Sphaerisporangium krabiense: one gene and its partner. The protein of the gene in region 1 interacts with the protein of each later gene in a pairwise test. Links are inferred from orthologs where the notes say so. Each region holds a gene or a part of one and is shown in the gene's direction. Other genes may lie near its edges.

Region 1 (7,471 bases):
GCTGCTGACCGCCGTCGCCCTTCCGCTGGCGATGGTGGCCGTCCCGAACACCATCTCGGTGGTCTCCGCCCTGCTGCCTCCGGACATCGCCGGGGTCGGCGTCCTGCGCGCCCACGGGCTCGCCCTGCCGGTGATGCTCTGCGTGGTGCCGCTCACCGCCGCGGCGCTCGGGCGGTTCTCACCCGCCCCCGTCCTGCTCGCGGGACTGGTGCTGCTGGGCGTGGCCGACGTGGCCGGAGGCTACGCCGGCTCGGCCGTGGCGGTCGGGGTCCTCAGGGCCCTGCACGGCGCGGCCGCGGGCATGCTCGTCCCCGCCACTCTCGCCGCCTGCCGGGGACGGTCCGCCTCCTCGCGCGGGGTGCTGGTCTCCGTCTGGGCGGCGGCCCTGGCGGGGGCCCTACTGACCGCTCAGGCGCTGGCGCTGTGGCCGCTGGACCAGGTGACGTCGTGGCGGGTCACGCTGCAGCCGTACCCGATGCTGACGGGGGTGGCGCTCGCGCTGGCCGCGGCCTACTTCGCGATCAGCCGTCTCACCGGAGAGGACGCCCGGACCGCGGAGGACGGTCGGTCGGTGCGGGTGCTGTTCACGCTGGGCCCTTCCGCCGGCGTCGCGCTGCTCGCTCTCGGCACCACGTTCGGGTGGCCGCCGTGGTCGATCGTCGTGGCCGCCGCGGTGGCGGTGGCGGTGCTGCTGACGCCGGCGTGCGCGGGGCGGGCCGGAGGGCCGGCAGGGCGGGCGCTCGCGTTCGTGATGGTCGCCGTCGGCCTGGTGGTGCTGCCGACGGCCGCGCAGGTCACCTACGTGGAGCTGGGCGGCCTCGGCGGGCCGGGGCTGTCGGGCCTGTGGGCGCCGTTCGGGCTGGCCGTGCTGCTCGTGCTGGCCACCTGCTTCGTCCCGCGGGTCGCGGGCCGGTTCGGTGAGGTTCCGGCGTCCAAGCTCGCCGCCGGAGGGCTGGTGGCCATGGTGGCCGGGCTGTGCGCGATCCGGCTGCTGGTGCCGGCGCCTTCGGGCATGCCGCTGCTCGTGCCGTTCGTGCTGCTCGCGGGCGGCGCGGCGGTGGCGGTCGCGTCGGCCGTCCGCGCGGTGCCCTTGTCCACGGCGTTGTCCGCCCTGTCCCTCTGCCTGCCGGCCGTTCTCAGCGGCTTCCTGCTCGGAACGGGTATCCAAGTGGAACGATTGCATGCGCTCAGCACGTCGGGTGAGGTCACCTCGCAGGCGATGGCCGACGGGTTCGTCGAGGCGCTGCACGTCTGGGCGCTGGTCGCCGGGTTCGCCGTGGTCGTCATCCTGGTACTGGGGGCGGTGCTGGCGACCCGCTCGGCCGATCGGGCCCTGGGGGACGTCCCGGCCGACGCCGTGACCGACGTCCCGCCGCGGGGAATGGAGGACGGCGCGGACGAGGGCGGTCACGACCGGGCGGCGGCCGGCGCGGCGACCGACGCGGCGACCGGCGCGGCCGGCGGGTCCGCGGGCCCGGAGGAGGCGGGCCGGGCGGCGGGCGAGGAGGACGCCGGCGGCGGCCCGGAGACGTCGATGATCCCGGTGGTGCCCGCGCCCACCCGGTCCCCCGAGGCGGGCGGCGGCGAGGACGGCCGGGAAGGGGACGGCGAGGGGTCCGCGGGCCGGTAAGCTGCGCACACGCTTCCCCTCTCGCCGGCCGTCTCGCGTGGCGCCTGGCGTTGACAATGAAGGAGATTCCCGTGTCCGAGCGCACGCTTGTCCTGATCAAGCCCGACGGTGTCCGCCGCGGCCTCATCGGTGACGTGATCGCCCGCGTGGAGCGCAAGGGCCTCAAGGTCGTGGCCTTGGAACTTCGCACGCTCGACGTGGAGACGGCCAAGGCGCACTACGCCGAGCACGCGGAGAAGCCCTTCTTCGGCGAGCTCGTCGAGTTCATCACCTCCGGGCCGCTGGTGGCCCTGGTGCTGGAGGGGCCGCGCGCGATCGAGGCGTTCCGCTCGCTGGCCGGCGCCACCGACCCGGTGAAGTCGGCGCCGGGCACGATCCGCGGCGACCACGCGCTGGAGATCGGCGAGAACGTCGTGCACGGCTCCGACTCGCCGGAGTCGGCCGCCCGCGAGGTCAAGCTCTTCTTCCCCGACCGTTTCTGAGCGATGGACGTTCCCGGCTCCCGCGAGGGCCGGGTGGGACGGGCCCCGGCGCGCACGGCGCGCCGGGGCCCGTTCGTTGGAGGGTGTTTCCGCAGGTCCCCGCCGTGTGATCAGGTGAGTGCGACAAGATTTTCCCCGGCGGGGCGGCTCGTTGCCCGCGCGAGTGGGTACGTTCCGTTACGATTCGAATGCGAATCGTAATCTCTCGCGAACGACCTGTAGGAAGGTTTCCTTCCCCATGGGCAGCAAGCTGGCATTCCTCGGCCGTGACATGGCCGTCGACCTCGGCACCGCCAACACGTTGGTGTACGTGCGGGGGCGCGGCATCGTGCTCAACGAGCCGTCGGTGGTGGCGATCAACACGACCACCGGCAAGATCGTGGCAGTGGGCATCGAGGCCAAGAGGATGATTGGCCGGACGCCCGGGAACATCGTGGCGATACGCCCGCTGAAGGACGGCGTGATCGCCGACTTCGACGTCACGGAGCGCATGCTCCGCTATTTCATCCAGCGCGTGCACAAACGGCGGCACTTCGCCAAGCCGCGCATCATCGTCGCCGTCCCGAGCGGGATCACCGGCGTCGAGCAGCGGGCCGTCAAGGAGGCCGGCTACCAGGCCGGGGCGCGCCGGGTGTACATCATCGAGGAGCCGATGGCCGCCGCGATCGGCGCGCGGCTGCCCGTCCACGAGCCGACCGGCAACATGGTGGTCGACATCGGCGGCGGCACCACCGAGGTCGCGATCATCTCCATGGGCGGCATCGTGACCAGCCAGTCGATCCGCGTGGGCGGCGACGAGCTGGACCAGGCCATCATCGCGTTCGCCAAGAAGGAGTACTCCCTGATGCTCGGGGAGCGCACCGCCGAGGAGATCAAGATCGCGATCGGCTCCGCCTGCCCGATGGGGGACGACTGTCACGCCGAGATCCGCGGCCGTGACCTGGTCACCGGCCTGCCGAAGACGATCGTGGTGTCGGCGGACGAGATCCGCAAGGCGACCGAGGAGCCGCTGAAGTCCATCATCGACGCGGTGAAGTCGACGCTGGACAAGTGCCCGCCCGAGCTGTCCGGCGACCTGATGGACCGGGGTGTGGCCCTCACCGGCGGCGGGGCGCTGCTGAAGGGCATGGACGACCGTCTGCGCGACGAGACCGGCATGCCGATCCATCTCGTGGAGAACGCCCTGGACTCGGTGGCGCTCGGCTCGGGCAAGTGCGTCGAGGAGTTCGAGGTCCTGCAACAGGTCCTGGTGCCCGAACCGAGACACTGACCACATCGATGGAGCCGAGAGACCGATGAGGGATACGCGCCGTGCGCGGTTGATCCTTGGCCTGCTGCTGGCCGCGGCGCTCGTCCTGATCACCGTCGACCACCGCCAGCGCGACGACTCCCTGTTCGAGCCGGTGCGCTCGCTGGCGTCATCGCTGTTCGGCGTGGCCGAGCGTGCCGGGACGAACGTGGTGGGGCCGATGGGCGACCTCGTCGACACCTACGCCTCCGCCGGCGAGTACAAGCGGCAGATCGCGGCGGTGCGCGCGGAGAACTCCCGCCTGCGGCGCGAGCTGACCGCGCGCACGCTCGACCGGCAGCGGTCCGAGCAGCTCACGCGCATGCTCGGGCTGTCGGGCCTCGGCGGGTACCGCGTGGTCGCGGCCCAGGTGATCGCGAGGCGCGGCGTCCCGGGGTTCGAGGAGGCGGTCGAGATCGACGCGGGGTCGGGCGACGGCGTGCGGCCGGACATGACCGTGCTGAACGGGGACGGCCTGGTGGGGCGGATCGCCCACACCGGGCCCGGCACCTCCACGGTGGTCCTGCTGACCGATCCGGCCTCGACGGCGGGGGCGCGCATGGAGGGCGGCAACCAGGTGGGCGTGGTGACGGGCCTCGGCCCGGCCGCGGAGAGCCGTCTGATCCGCTTCCGGTTGCTGGACTCGGCGGCGTCGCTGTCGGCGGGGCGCCGCATCGTGAGCTTCGGGTCGGAGAACGGCGTGCCGTACGCGCCGGGCCTGCCGGTGGGGGTGATCGAACGCGTGGAGCCGACGCCGGGCGAGCTGACCCGGGTGGCCTACGCCAGGCCGTTCGTCGACTTCGCGGCGCTGGACGTGGTCGGGGTGGTCGTGAAGGCGCCGCGCCGCGATCCACGGGACGCCATGCTCCCGCCCGCGCCTCCGCCGCCCAAGAAGCAGGCCCGCGCGCCCGCTCCTCCCGCCGCGCCGCCCCCCTCGGCGCCGGCCCCCGCGCCCTCGCCGTCCGCGACGACGCGCGAGGACCGCCGGGAGGAGCGCCGGGGTGAGCCCCGGGACGAACGACGGGACGGGCGGCAGGAGGAGCGCCGCGAGGAGAGGCGGGAAGAGCGGCGCGGCGAGCGGCGGGAGGACCCCGGCGAGCGACCACGGCGCGAGGAGGACGGCGAGGCGAGGCGGCGCGGCGCGCACGCCCGGCACGCCCCGCCGGCCCGCCGGGCGCCACGGGCCCACCGGCCCGCGCGCGAGAAGCGTGACGGACATGACGGCCGTGCGGGGCACGGGCGGGACCGAGCGGGCGGGAGGACGTGACACAGTGCTCCGAGCGATCACGGCGGTGCTGCTCGCCGGCCTCATCATGATCGTGCAGGTGAGCATCGTGAACCGCCTCCCCCTTCCCGGGGGTGGAGCCCCTGACCTGGTGCTCCTCGGCGTGGTGATGTTCGCCCTGGCACGCGGGCCGGTGCCCGGGGCCGCCGCGGGCTTCGCCATGGGCCTGGCCGCCGACGTGCTGCCGCCCTCGGCGCACGTCATGGGCCAGTACGCGCTGGTGTTCTGCCTGGTGGGCTACGCGGTGGGGCGTGCCGCCGAGCGGGCGCCGGGGGCGTCGGCGGTCACGGTGATCGTCGCGGTCATGGTCGCGCCGCTCCTGGCGGCCGGGGTCGGCGGGCTGCTCGGCGACCCGCGGGCCGACTGGCACACGCTGCCGCGCGTGTGGCCGGTCCTGGTCATGTACAACCTGGCGGTCGCGGCGGCGGTGTTCTGGGGGGTCTCGCGGTTCTCCGCGCGCCGCCACCGGCGCGAGGCCGTCCCCACGGGGGCCTACCCGGTTCGGAGGCACGTGTGACCCGTGTCCGCGCCCGGCTGGTCGTGCTGCAGTTCCTGGTCCTGACGCTGCTGGCGGTGCTGACCGTGCGGCTGTGGCAGGTGCAGGTCGTGCACGGGTCGCAGTTCGTGGTCGCGGCGACCGAGACCCGCACCCGCGACGTCATCGTCCCGGCCGTGCGCGGGCAGATCCTGGACGCCTCGGGGCGTCCCTTGGTGCGCAACCGCGCCTCGCTGGTGGTCTCGGTGGACCGCGCCGAGTTCGAGCGCATGCGAGACGGCGGCGCCGCGGTGCTGAAACGCCTCGGGGCGGTGCTGGGCCGTCCGCTGAAGGAGCTGCGCCAGCGCATCCGCCCGTGCGGGCCGAAGGTGCACCGTCCGTGCTGGCCCGGCTCCCTCTACTCGCAGATCCCCATCGACGACGACGTCTCCACCCGGCAGGCCCTGCAGATCCTGGAGCGCCAGGAGGACTTCCCAGGGGTCGTCGCCGAGGTGCAGGCCGTCCGCGACTATCCCCTCGGGACGGGCGCGTCCCAGACGCTCGGCTACCTGCAGCCGGTCACCGAGGAGGAGCTGAAGAAGCGCTCCAAGCTCAAGGCGAACTTCTCCGGCGTCGACCTGGTCGGCAGGGACGGCCTGGAGTACGTCTACGACGAGGCGTTGCGCGGCCAGTCCGGCCTGCGCCGGGTCCAGGTCGACCGCATGGGCAAGGTGCTCGGCGTCGAGCGGCAGACCTCGCCCGTGCCCGGCGACGTGCTGATCACGAACATGGACGTCAACGTGCAGAAGGCCGTGGACGCGGCGCTGGCCAAGGCCATGAAGAGCGCGCCGAGCGCGGACGGCGCCGCCGCGGTGGTGCTGGACGTGCGGACCGGCGGGGTGGTCGCGATCGGCAGCATGCCGACCTACGATCCCTCGGTCTGGGCGGGCGGCATCTCCGAGAAGGACTACCAGCACCTGCTGTCGGAGAAGGCGGGCCTGCCGCTGATCTCCCGCGCGACCCACGGCCAGTACGCGCCCGGCTCGACGTTCAAGGTCTCCTCGGTGTCGGCGATGGTCAGGGACGGCTACCCCTTGCACGGCAAGTACGACTGCCCGGGGGTGTTCGACGTCGCGGGCACGGCGTTCCACAACTTCCACGGCATCCCCCTCGGCGTGCTCGATCTTCACACGGCCCTGGTGAAGTCCTGCGACACGATCTTCTACAAGGCGGCCTACGAGATGTGGCAGCGGGACGGCGGCCTCACCCCCGTCCGCCGCCCCAAGGAGCCGATGACCAACACCGCCAAGGCGTTCGGGTTCGGCAGGAGGACCGGCATCGACCTTCCCGGCGAGGTGCCCGGGCGCATCCCGGGCCGGGCCTGGAAGAAGCAGATGTGGGACGCCACCCACCACCTGAGCTGCCAGCGCGCCAAGACCGGCTATCCCGAGGTGGAGAAGAAGAACCCCGGCCGGGCGGCCTACCTCAAGAGGCTCGCCCACGAGAACTGCGTGGAGGGCATGCAGTGGAAGGCCGCCGAGGCCGCCAACCTCTCCATCGGGCAGGGGGACGTACTGGTGACGCCGCTGCAGCTGGCCGCCGCCTACGCCGCCCTGGTCGGGGACGGCAAGCTGCGCAGCCCGCGCATCGCCAAGGCGATCGTGCGGCCGGACGGCAGCCACGTCGAGGAGATCAAGGCCCCGGTGACGGGACGGCTTCCGGTCGACAAGGGCACCCGTGACTACATCCGCAAAGCGCTGAGCGAGGTGACCTCGGACGGCACGGCGGCGGGCGCGTTCGGCGGCTTCCCGATGGACGTGGTGAAGATCGGCGGCAAGACCGGCACGGCGGAGGTGTACGGCAAGGAGGACACCTCCTGGTTCGCCTCCTTCGCGCCCGCCGCCGATCCGCGCCTGGTGGTCGTCGTCACGGTGTCGCAGGGCGGCCAGGGCGCCATGGCCGCGGCCCCGGCGGCGCGCGAGATCTGGGAGGCCATCTACGGCATCAAGGGCCCGCCGGCCCTGCCCGGCGGCAAGCCGGTCGCGCGCCTGCCGAAGATCAGGAGCGACGGGACGGTGGCGGAGTGAACCAGGCCCTGGTCCCGCGGAACCGCTCCCTGATGCGCAGGGCCGTCGGCGCGCAGTCGGCGGTGTGGCGGGCCGACGGCGTGCTGCTGGTCGCGGCGATGGCGCTGTCGGTCATCGGCACGCTGCTGGTGTGGTCCTCCACCCGTACCTGGGCGGCGGGCGCGCCGACGGGCATGGTCATGAAGCACGTGCTCAACCTGGTCATCGGCTGGGTGCTGTGCGGC
Region 2 (7,330 bases), on another replicon or contig:
CCGGGCCTCGTGCAGCAGTACGCCGACCAGAAGGCGCTCAAGCCGCTGTCCACCGAGGTCCAGAAGCAGATCGACCAGAACTACACCCCGTACTGGAAGGAGCTGGGCTCGGCCGGCGGCCAGGTGTACGGCGTGCTGGTGAAGGCGGCGCACAAGTCCCTGGTCTGGTACCGCCAGCCGGCCTTCGACGACGCGGGCGCGCAGCCGGCGACCACGTGGGACGACCTGATCGGCAAGACGGCCCAGTCGCTCGCCGACTCCGGGACCGCCCCGTTCGCGCTGTGCGGCGCCTCGGGCTGGACGCTGACCGACCTGTTCGAGAACATCTACCTGTCCAGCGCGGGGCCGGAGAACTACGACAAGCTCTCCAAGCACGAGATCCCCTGGACCGACGCCACGGTGAAGACCGCGCTGGAGAAGATGGCCCAGATCTTCTCCAAGAAGGACTTCATGGCCGGCGGCGCCTCGGGCGCGCTGCAGACCGACTTCCCCACCTGTGTCACGCAGGTCTACGGCGAGAAGAAGGCCGCCATGGTGATCGAGGCGGACTTCGTCGCGGTCTCGGTCGGCCAGTCCGGCGCCAAGGTGGGCGAGGACGCCAAGATCATGCCGTTCCCGCCGGCGGGCGCCACGCCTCCGGTCGTGCTCGGCGGTGACGTCGCCGTCGCGCTCAAGGACGGCAAGGGCGCGATGGCCCTGCTGGAGTACCTGGCGTCGGCGGAGGGAGGCTCGGTCTGGGCCAAGCAGCCCGGCTACCTGTCCCCCAACCGCAACGTCTCCCCCGACAACTACCCCGACGCGCTGACCAAGCAGCTCGCGCAGACGATCATCTCCGCGGGCGAGGCGGTCAGGTATGACATGTCGGACCTGGCGCCCAGCGCCTTCGGCGGCACCGACGGCAAGGGCGAGTGGAAGCACCTCCAGGACTTCGTGCGCAACCCCTCCGATGTGAAGGGCACCCAGGAGAAGCTCGAGGCCGACGCCGCGAAGGCCTGGAAGAAGTAGGGACGGCGGCCGTGACCGAACGGTTGGACGGCCCGCAGACCCCGCGCGGCGACGGCGACGTCGCCCGCGGGGCCTCCCCCGGACCGGACGAGCCCCCTCAGCCCCCGCCCTCCTCGGGCACCGGCGGGGACGAGGCTGCGAACACCCCCACGAACACCCCCACGGACACCACCGGGAACACCGCCGCGAACACCGTCCCGGCCGCCGCGCCCGCGGCGCGGACGACCAGGTCGGGCAATCTCGGGCCCTCTCCCAAGGTGGCCCTGCTCTTCCTGGTGCCGGCGTTCGTCATCCTCGGCGCGTGGGTGGTCTACCCGATCATCTACTCGATCGTCCGCAGCCTGTACGACGCCAACGGCGACGGGTTCGTCGGCCTCGGCAACTACGCGTCCATCTTCAGCGACTCCGGCACGCTCACCACGATCAGGAACAACCTGATCTGGGTGGTCGTGGCGCCCAGCCTGGTCACCGCGCTCGGCCTGCTGTTCGCGGTGCTCACCGAGCGCGTCCGCTGGGCGACGGCGTTCAAGCTGGTCGTGTTCATGCCCATGGCGGTGTCGTTGCTGGCCTCCGGCGTCATCTTCCGGCTCGTCTACGAGCAGGACCCCGACAGGGGCGTGGCCAACGCGATCATCACCTCGGTACACGACGTGTTCGCCTCCAGCAGCGGCTACCCGGGGGCGCGCCCGCGCGAGAACGACCAGGCGCCCGCCGTCCTGGACAAGGGCGCGGTGGTCACCCGCCGGCAGGCCCAGCCCGGCGTCCAGGTGGCGATCCCGCTGGTCGGCCTGAAGACCGAGGCCCTGCCCGAGCAGGCCGCCGCCGCCAAGCCCGCCACCACGGCGCCGGGCGAGCTGGCGGGAACGGTCTGGCTGGACTTCACCCCGGGCGGCGGCACGGCGAACCAGATCGACGGCAACGAGAAGGGGATGCCGGACGTCACCGTGGAGGCCGTCTCCGGCGGCCAGGTCAAGGCGACGACGACCACGGCGGCCGACGGCACCTTCCACTTCTCCGGCCTGCCCGCCGGGTCCTACCAGCTGCGGCTGCCCCAGGAGAACTTCGCCCAGCCGTTCGCGGGCGCGACCTGGCTCGGGCCCGCGCTGATCACGCCGGCCATCATCGGCGCGTTCATCTGGGTGTGGGCCGGGTTCGCCATGGTGCTGATCGCGGCGGGCCTGTCGGCCATCCCGCGCGACGCGCTGGAGGCCGCCCGCATCGACGGCGCGACCGAGTGGCAGGTGTTCCGCCGCATCACCGTCCCGCTGCTGTCCCCGGTGCTGCTCGTCGTGCTGGTGACGATGATCATCAACACGCTGAAGGTCTTCGACCTGGTGTTCGTCATCGCCCCCGGGTCCGCCCAGCCGCAGGCCAACGTGATCGCGCTGGAGATGTGGCGCGTCTCGTTCGGCGGCGGCGGAAACCAGGGACTCGGCAGCGCGCTCGCGATCTTCCTGCTCGTGCTCGTCCTGCCCTTCATGGCCATCAACATCCGGCGGTTCCGGAGGGAGCAGGCATGACGACGCTCACGGCGTCCCCCACCTCGCCCACGAACCCGGGGCCGGGGACGCTCCGCCGCGGGGCGCTGTCCCGGGTGGCCGACCGGGTCGGGGGCGGGCTGGTCCAGGTCGTCCTCATCGTGCTCGGCCTGTTCTGGCTGGTCCCCACGCTGGGGCTGCTGGTGGTGTCGCTGCGCGCGGACGCCGACAACAACTCCAGCGGCTGGTGGACGGTCTTCACCAAGCCGGCGCAGATCACGTTCGACAACTACTCCCACCTGCTGTCCACCGGGTTCACCTCGTCGTTCTGGAACACCGTGGCGATCACGGTGCCCGCGACGGTCCTCGTCATCGGCTTCGCCGCCATGGCGGCCTACGCCTTCGCCTGGATCGAGTTCCCCGGGCGCGACCTGCTGTTCCTCGTGGTCGTGGCGCTGCTGGTGGTGCCGGTCCAGATCGCGCTGATCCCGATCGCCAAGATGTACGGCGCGCTCGGCGTCTTCGGCACGATCCCCGGCGTGGTGCTGTTCCACACGGCGTTCGGGCTCCCGTTCGCGATCTTCCTGTTGCGCAACTTCTTCGTCGGCATCCCCAAGGAGCTGCTGGAGGCCGCGCGCATGGACGGCGCCGGGGAGTGGAAGATCTTCGCGACCGTGGTGTTCCCGCTGGCCAAGCCCGCGGTCGCCTCGCTCGGCATCTTCCAGTTCCTGTGGGTGTGGAACGACCTGCTGGTGGCGCTGGTCTTCGCCGACACCAACGCGCAGCCGATGACCAAGGCGCTGCAGTCCCAGATGCGCCAGTTCGGTACCAACGTGGACATCCTCGCGCCGGGAGCCTTCCTGTCGCTGATCATCCCCCTGGTGCTCTTCTTCTCGTTCCAGCGCTACTTCGTGCAGGGCCTGCTCGCGGGCTCGGTCAAGTAGCGGACTCGGGTGCCCGTCTCGCGGGGGCAGGCGGGCACCCGGCGTCCCGGACGGCCGCGAAAAGCCGGGGCGGCGCCGCCGGTCTGCGTCCGGTTGTCGGTCGTCACGGCTAGGATCCCGGCATGACCGGTCGTCCATTAAACGAAGTCGTCGAATCCGGGTGGGCCACCGCCCTGGAGCCGGTCGCCGAGCGCATCGCCGCGCTGGGCGACTTCCTCAGGCAAGAGATCGCCGAGGGCCGGCAATATCTCCCCGCGGGCCCCAACGTCCTGCGGGCGTTCCAGCAGCCGTTCGACCAGGTGCGCGTGCTCATCGTCGGGCAGGATCCCTATCCCACCCCCGGTCACGCCATCGGCCTGAGCTTCGCCGTCGCGCCGGACGTCCGCCCGCTGCCGGGCAGCCTGGTCAACATCTTCAAGGAGTACGCCGCCGACCTCGGCTACCCTCCCCCGTCCAACGGCGACCTGACTCCGTGGACCGACCAGGGGGTGCTGCTGCTCAACAGGGCGCTCACCGTCGCGCCCGGCAAGCCCGCCTCCCACCGGGGCAAGGGCTGGGAAGAGGTCACCGAGCAGGCCATCCGCGCGCTCGTCGCCCGCGGCGGCCCGCTGGTGGCCATCCTGTGGGGCCGTGACGCCCGGTCGCTCAAGCCCCTGCTCGGCGCGGTGCCGGCCATCGAGTCGGCCCACCCGAGCCCGCTGTCGGCGCGCAGCGGCTTCTTCGGCAGCCGCCCGTTCAGCCGCGCCAACGACCTGCTCACCAAGCAGGGGGCCGGCCCTGTGGAGTGGAAGCTCCCCTGACCGAACGCCTCCGACGCGCCCGCCGATCAGGGCGGGCGCGTCACGGGGCGTTCAGGCCCCGGCGCGCTTCAGCGCCGCGGCGACCAGCGTGCGGGCCTCGTCCTGCACGAGGGCCAGGTGGTCCGGGCCCCGGAACGACTCGGCGTAGATCTTGTAGACGTCCTCGGTGCCCGACGGGCGCGCGGCGAACCAGGCGTTCCCGGTCGACACCTTGAGCCCGCCGAGCGGGGCGCCGTTGCCGGGCGCCGCCGTCTGCACGTTCGTGACCGGGTCTCCGGCGAGCGTCCCCGCGGTGACGTCCTCGGCGGACAGCCGCGCCAGCGCCGCCTTCTGCTCGCGGGTGGCGGGCGCGTCGACGCGGGCGTAGGCGGGGTCGCCGAACCGGCGCACGAGCCCGGCGTACAACTCGCTCGGGGTCTCGCCGGTCACCGCGACGATCTCGGAGGCCAGCAGGGCGAGGATGATGCCGTCCTTGTCGGTGGTCCACACCGAGCCGTCGCGCCGCAGGAACGACGCGCCCGCGCTCTCCTCGCCGCCGAAGCCGAGCGAGCCGTCGAGCAGCCCGCCGACGAACCACTTGAACCCGACCGGCACCTCGTACAGCTCACGGCCGAGGTCGGCGACCACCCGGTCGATCATGCCGCTGCTCACCATGGTCTTGCCCACCCGGGCGCCGGCCGGCCAGCCGGGGCGGTGGTTCCACAGGTAGGAGATGGCGACGGCGAGGTAGTGGTTGGGGTTCAGCAGCCCGCCGTCGGGGGTGACGATGCCGTGCCGGTCGGCGTCGGCGTCGTTGCCCGTCGCCACCTGGTAGGCCGAGCGGCCGGCGATCAGGGACGCCATCGCGTGCGGCGACGAGCAGTCCATGCGGATCTTGCCGTCCCAGTCCAGCGTCATGAACCGCCAGGTCGGGTCGACGGCGGGGTTGACCACGGTGAGGTCCAGGCGGTGCCGTTCCGCGATCTCGCCCCAGTAGGCCACGCTGGCGCCGCCGAGGGGGTCGGCCCCGATGCGCACGGACGCGCCGCGGATCGCGTCCAGGTCCACGACGGCGGGGAGGTCGTCGACGTAGGCGCCGAGGAAGTCGTAGCGGCCGGTGGTCTCGGCCGCGAGCGCCCGCTCGTAGGGGACGCGCCTGACCTCCTTGAGTCCTCCGGCGATCAGCGTGTTCGCGCGGTCCTGGATCCAGGAGGTGGCGTCGGTGTCGGCGGGGCCGCCGTTCGGCGGGTTGTACTTGTAGCCGCCGTCGGAGGGCGGGTTGTGGGAGGGGGTCACCACGACGCCGTCCGCCAGGCCCGAGGCGCGGCCCCGGTTGTGGGTGAGGATCGCGTGGGACACCGCGGGGGTCGGGGTGTAGCCGTCCCGGGAGTCGACGAGCACGGTGACGCCGTTGGCGGCGAAGACCTCCAGCGCGGTGACCCGGGCGGGCTCCGACAGCGCGTGGGTGTCCACGCCGAGGAACAGCGGCCCGTCCACTCCCTGCCGGGCGCGGTACTCGCAGATGGCCTGGCTGGTTGCCGCGATGTGGTCCTCGTTGAAGGCCGTGTCGAGCGAGGAGCCGCGATGGCCCGAGGTGCCGAAGGACACCCGCTGTTCCGGGCGGCCGGGGTCGGGGTGCAGGGCGTAGTACGCCGTCACGAGACGGGGCACATCGACCAGGTCGGACGCCTGCGCCGGCTTGCCGGCGCGCTCGTGCACCATGAGAACTCCCTTGTCACACGCTTGTTCCGCTGCGGTGGCACTACCCTCGGCCGGTCCGGTTCATACGGATATCGGAACCCGGGCCGGGGCCGATGCTACTCAGCCGGAGGGGTCGCCTCGAACCCCCACCTAACGGCACGCCGAAAATTCGGGACTGATCCGACCTGCGGCGTCGCACTAGATTAGGGAAATTCCCGCTTCAGGCCTCCGGCCGGAACCGTGAGGAGGAGATGCGCGTGACCACGGCACTCGACGCCATCGACGTCCGCACGCCCAACCCGGCCCGCGTCTACGACTACATGCTCGGCGGCAAGGACAACTTCGCGGCCGACCGCGAGGCGGCCGAGCAGGTCGCCCGGCTGTTCCCCGAGTCCAGCGACGGCGTCCGCTACAACCGCCTGTTCCTCGGCAACGCCGTCCGCCACCTCGCCGGGGAGTGCGGGATCCGCCAGTTCGTCGACATCGGCGCGGGCCTGCCCACCCAGGACAACGTGCACCAGGTCGCCCACGCGGTCGCGCGGGACGCGCGCGTCGTGTACGTGGACAACGACCCGGTGGTGTGCGTGCACGGCCGCGCGCTGCTGGCCAACACCGACACCGTCGCCATGATCGACGGGGACGTCCGCAGGCCCGGCGACATCCGCGACAAGGTCGCCGGGACCGGCCTCATCGACTGGAACCGGCCGGTGGGGCTGCTCATGGTGGCGGTCCTGCACTTCGTCGAGGACCCCGGCGAGCACGTGGCCATGCTGCGCGACCTGCTCGCCCCGGGCAGCCACCTGGTGATCACCCACCTGAGCACGACGCCGGAGCGCGCCGCCGACATGGCGCGGCTGCGGGAGCTCTACGCGCGTTCCGGCATCACGCTGGTGCCGCGCGGGGTCGCGGAGATCGAGCGCCTGTTCGGCGACTTCGAGCCCCTGGACCAGCGGCGCTTCATCTTCCCCGACCTCGCCGAGCGCATCGCCCGGCTCGGCTGGGGCGGCGTGGCCCGCAAGCACTGACCCGGCCCCGGGGCTCAGGCGGAGCGCCGGGCGGGCTCAGGCGTCGAGGTGGCGTTCGAGGGACTCCAGTTTCCCGGTCATCGCGTCGGAGACGCCGGGGCGGACGTCGGCCTTCAGGACCAGGCTGACGCGCGGGGCGACCTCGGCGACGGCCTCCACGGCCCGTTTGACGACGTCCATCACCTCGTCCCACTCGCCCTCGACGGTGGTGAACATGGCGTCGGTCCTGTTGGGCAGGCCGCTGTCGCGGACGACCCGCACGGCGCGGGCCACGGGTTCGGCGACGGCCTCGCCGACGCCGAGCGGGGTCACGGAGAATGCGATGATCATCTATCCATTGTCGGGGGTCGGCAGCGGCGCGGGGTATCCGGGGACCTTGGGCGCCGCCTTCCACGGCT

What was found. Proteins that work in one complex are often made in the same cells at the same time.
Region 2: the proteins of ndk (region 1) and BJ981_RS00815 interact in binary tests that used the Escherichia coli proteins (3 or more experiments, as listed by UniProt). The link is inferred for Sphaerisporangium krabiense from one-to-one orthologs.

What each region holds. Positions count from the first base shown.
Region 1 is NZ_JACHBR010000002.1:58,669-66,139, forward strand. Bases 439-3,399 are described here. They hold ndk (nucleoside-diphosphate kinase), read left to right. Parts: upstream 439-1,686; coding sequence 1,687-2,112; downstream 2,113-3,399. Other genes in these bases: BJ981_RS28345 (hypothetical protein), read left to right, coding at 439-1,630; BJ981_RS28355 (rod shape-determining protein), read left to right, coding at 2,351-3,382. Outside these bases: more of BJ981_RS28345, read left to right, coding at 1-438; rod shape-determining protein MreC, read left to right, coding at 3,408-4,667; rod shape-determining protein MreD, read left to right, coding at 4,672-5,202; mrdA (penicillin-binding protein 2), read left to right, coding at 5,199-7,247; rod shape-determining protein RodA, read left to right, coding at 7,280-7,471. UniProt on the Escherichia coli protein: Major role in the synthesis of nucleoside triphosphates other than ATP. The ATP gamma phosphate is transferred to the NDP beta phosphate via a ping-pong mechanism, using a phosphorylated active-site intermediate.
Region 2 is NZ_JACHBR010000001.1:173,271-180,600, forward strand. The notes cover bases 2,569-5,388. They hold BJ981_RS00815 (uracil-DNA glycosylase), read left to right. Parts: upstream 2,569-3,549; coding sequence 3,550-4,227; downstream 4,228-5,388. Other genes in these bases: BJ981_RS00810 (carbohydrate ABC transporter permease), read left to right, coding at 2,569-3,427; pgm (phosphoglucomutase (alpha-D-glucose-1,6-bisphosphate-dependent)), read right to left, coding at 4,279-5,388. Outside these bases: BJ981_RS00800 (ABC transporter substrate-binding protein), read left to right, coding at 1-1,005; BJ981_RS00805 (carbohydrate ABC transporter permease), read left to right, coding at 1,017-2,525; more of BJ981_RS00810, read left to right, coding at 2,522-2,568; more of pgm, read right to left, coding at 5,389-5,928; BJ981_RS00825 (SAM-dependent methyltransferase), read left to right, coding at 6,159-6,932; BJ981_RS00830 (MTH1187 family thiamine-binding protein), read right to left, coding at 6,969-7,262; BJ981_RS00835 (cryptochrome/photolyase family protein), read right to left, coding at 7,263-7,330. UniProt on the Escherichia coli protein: Excises uracil residues from the DNA which can arise as a result of misincorporation of dUMP residues by DNA polymerase or due to deamination of cytosine.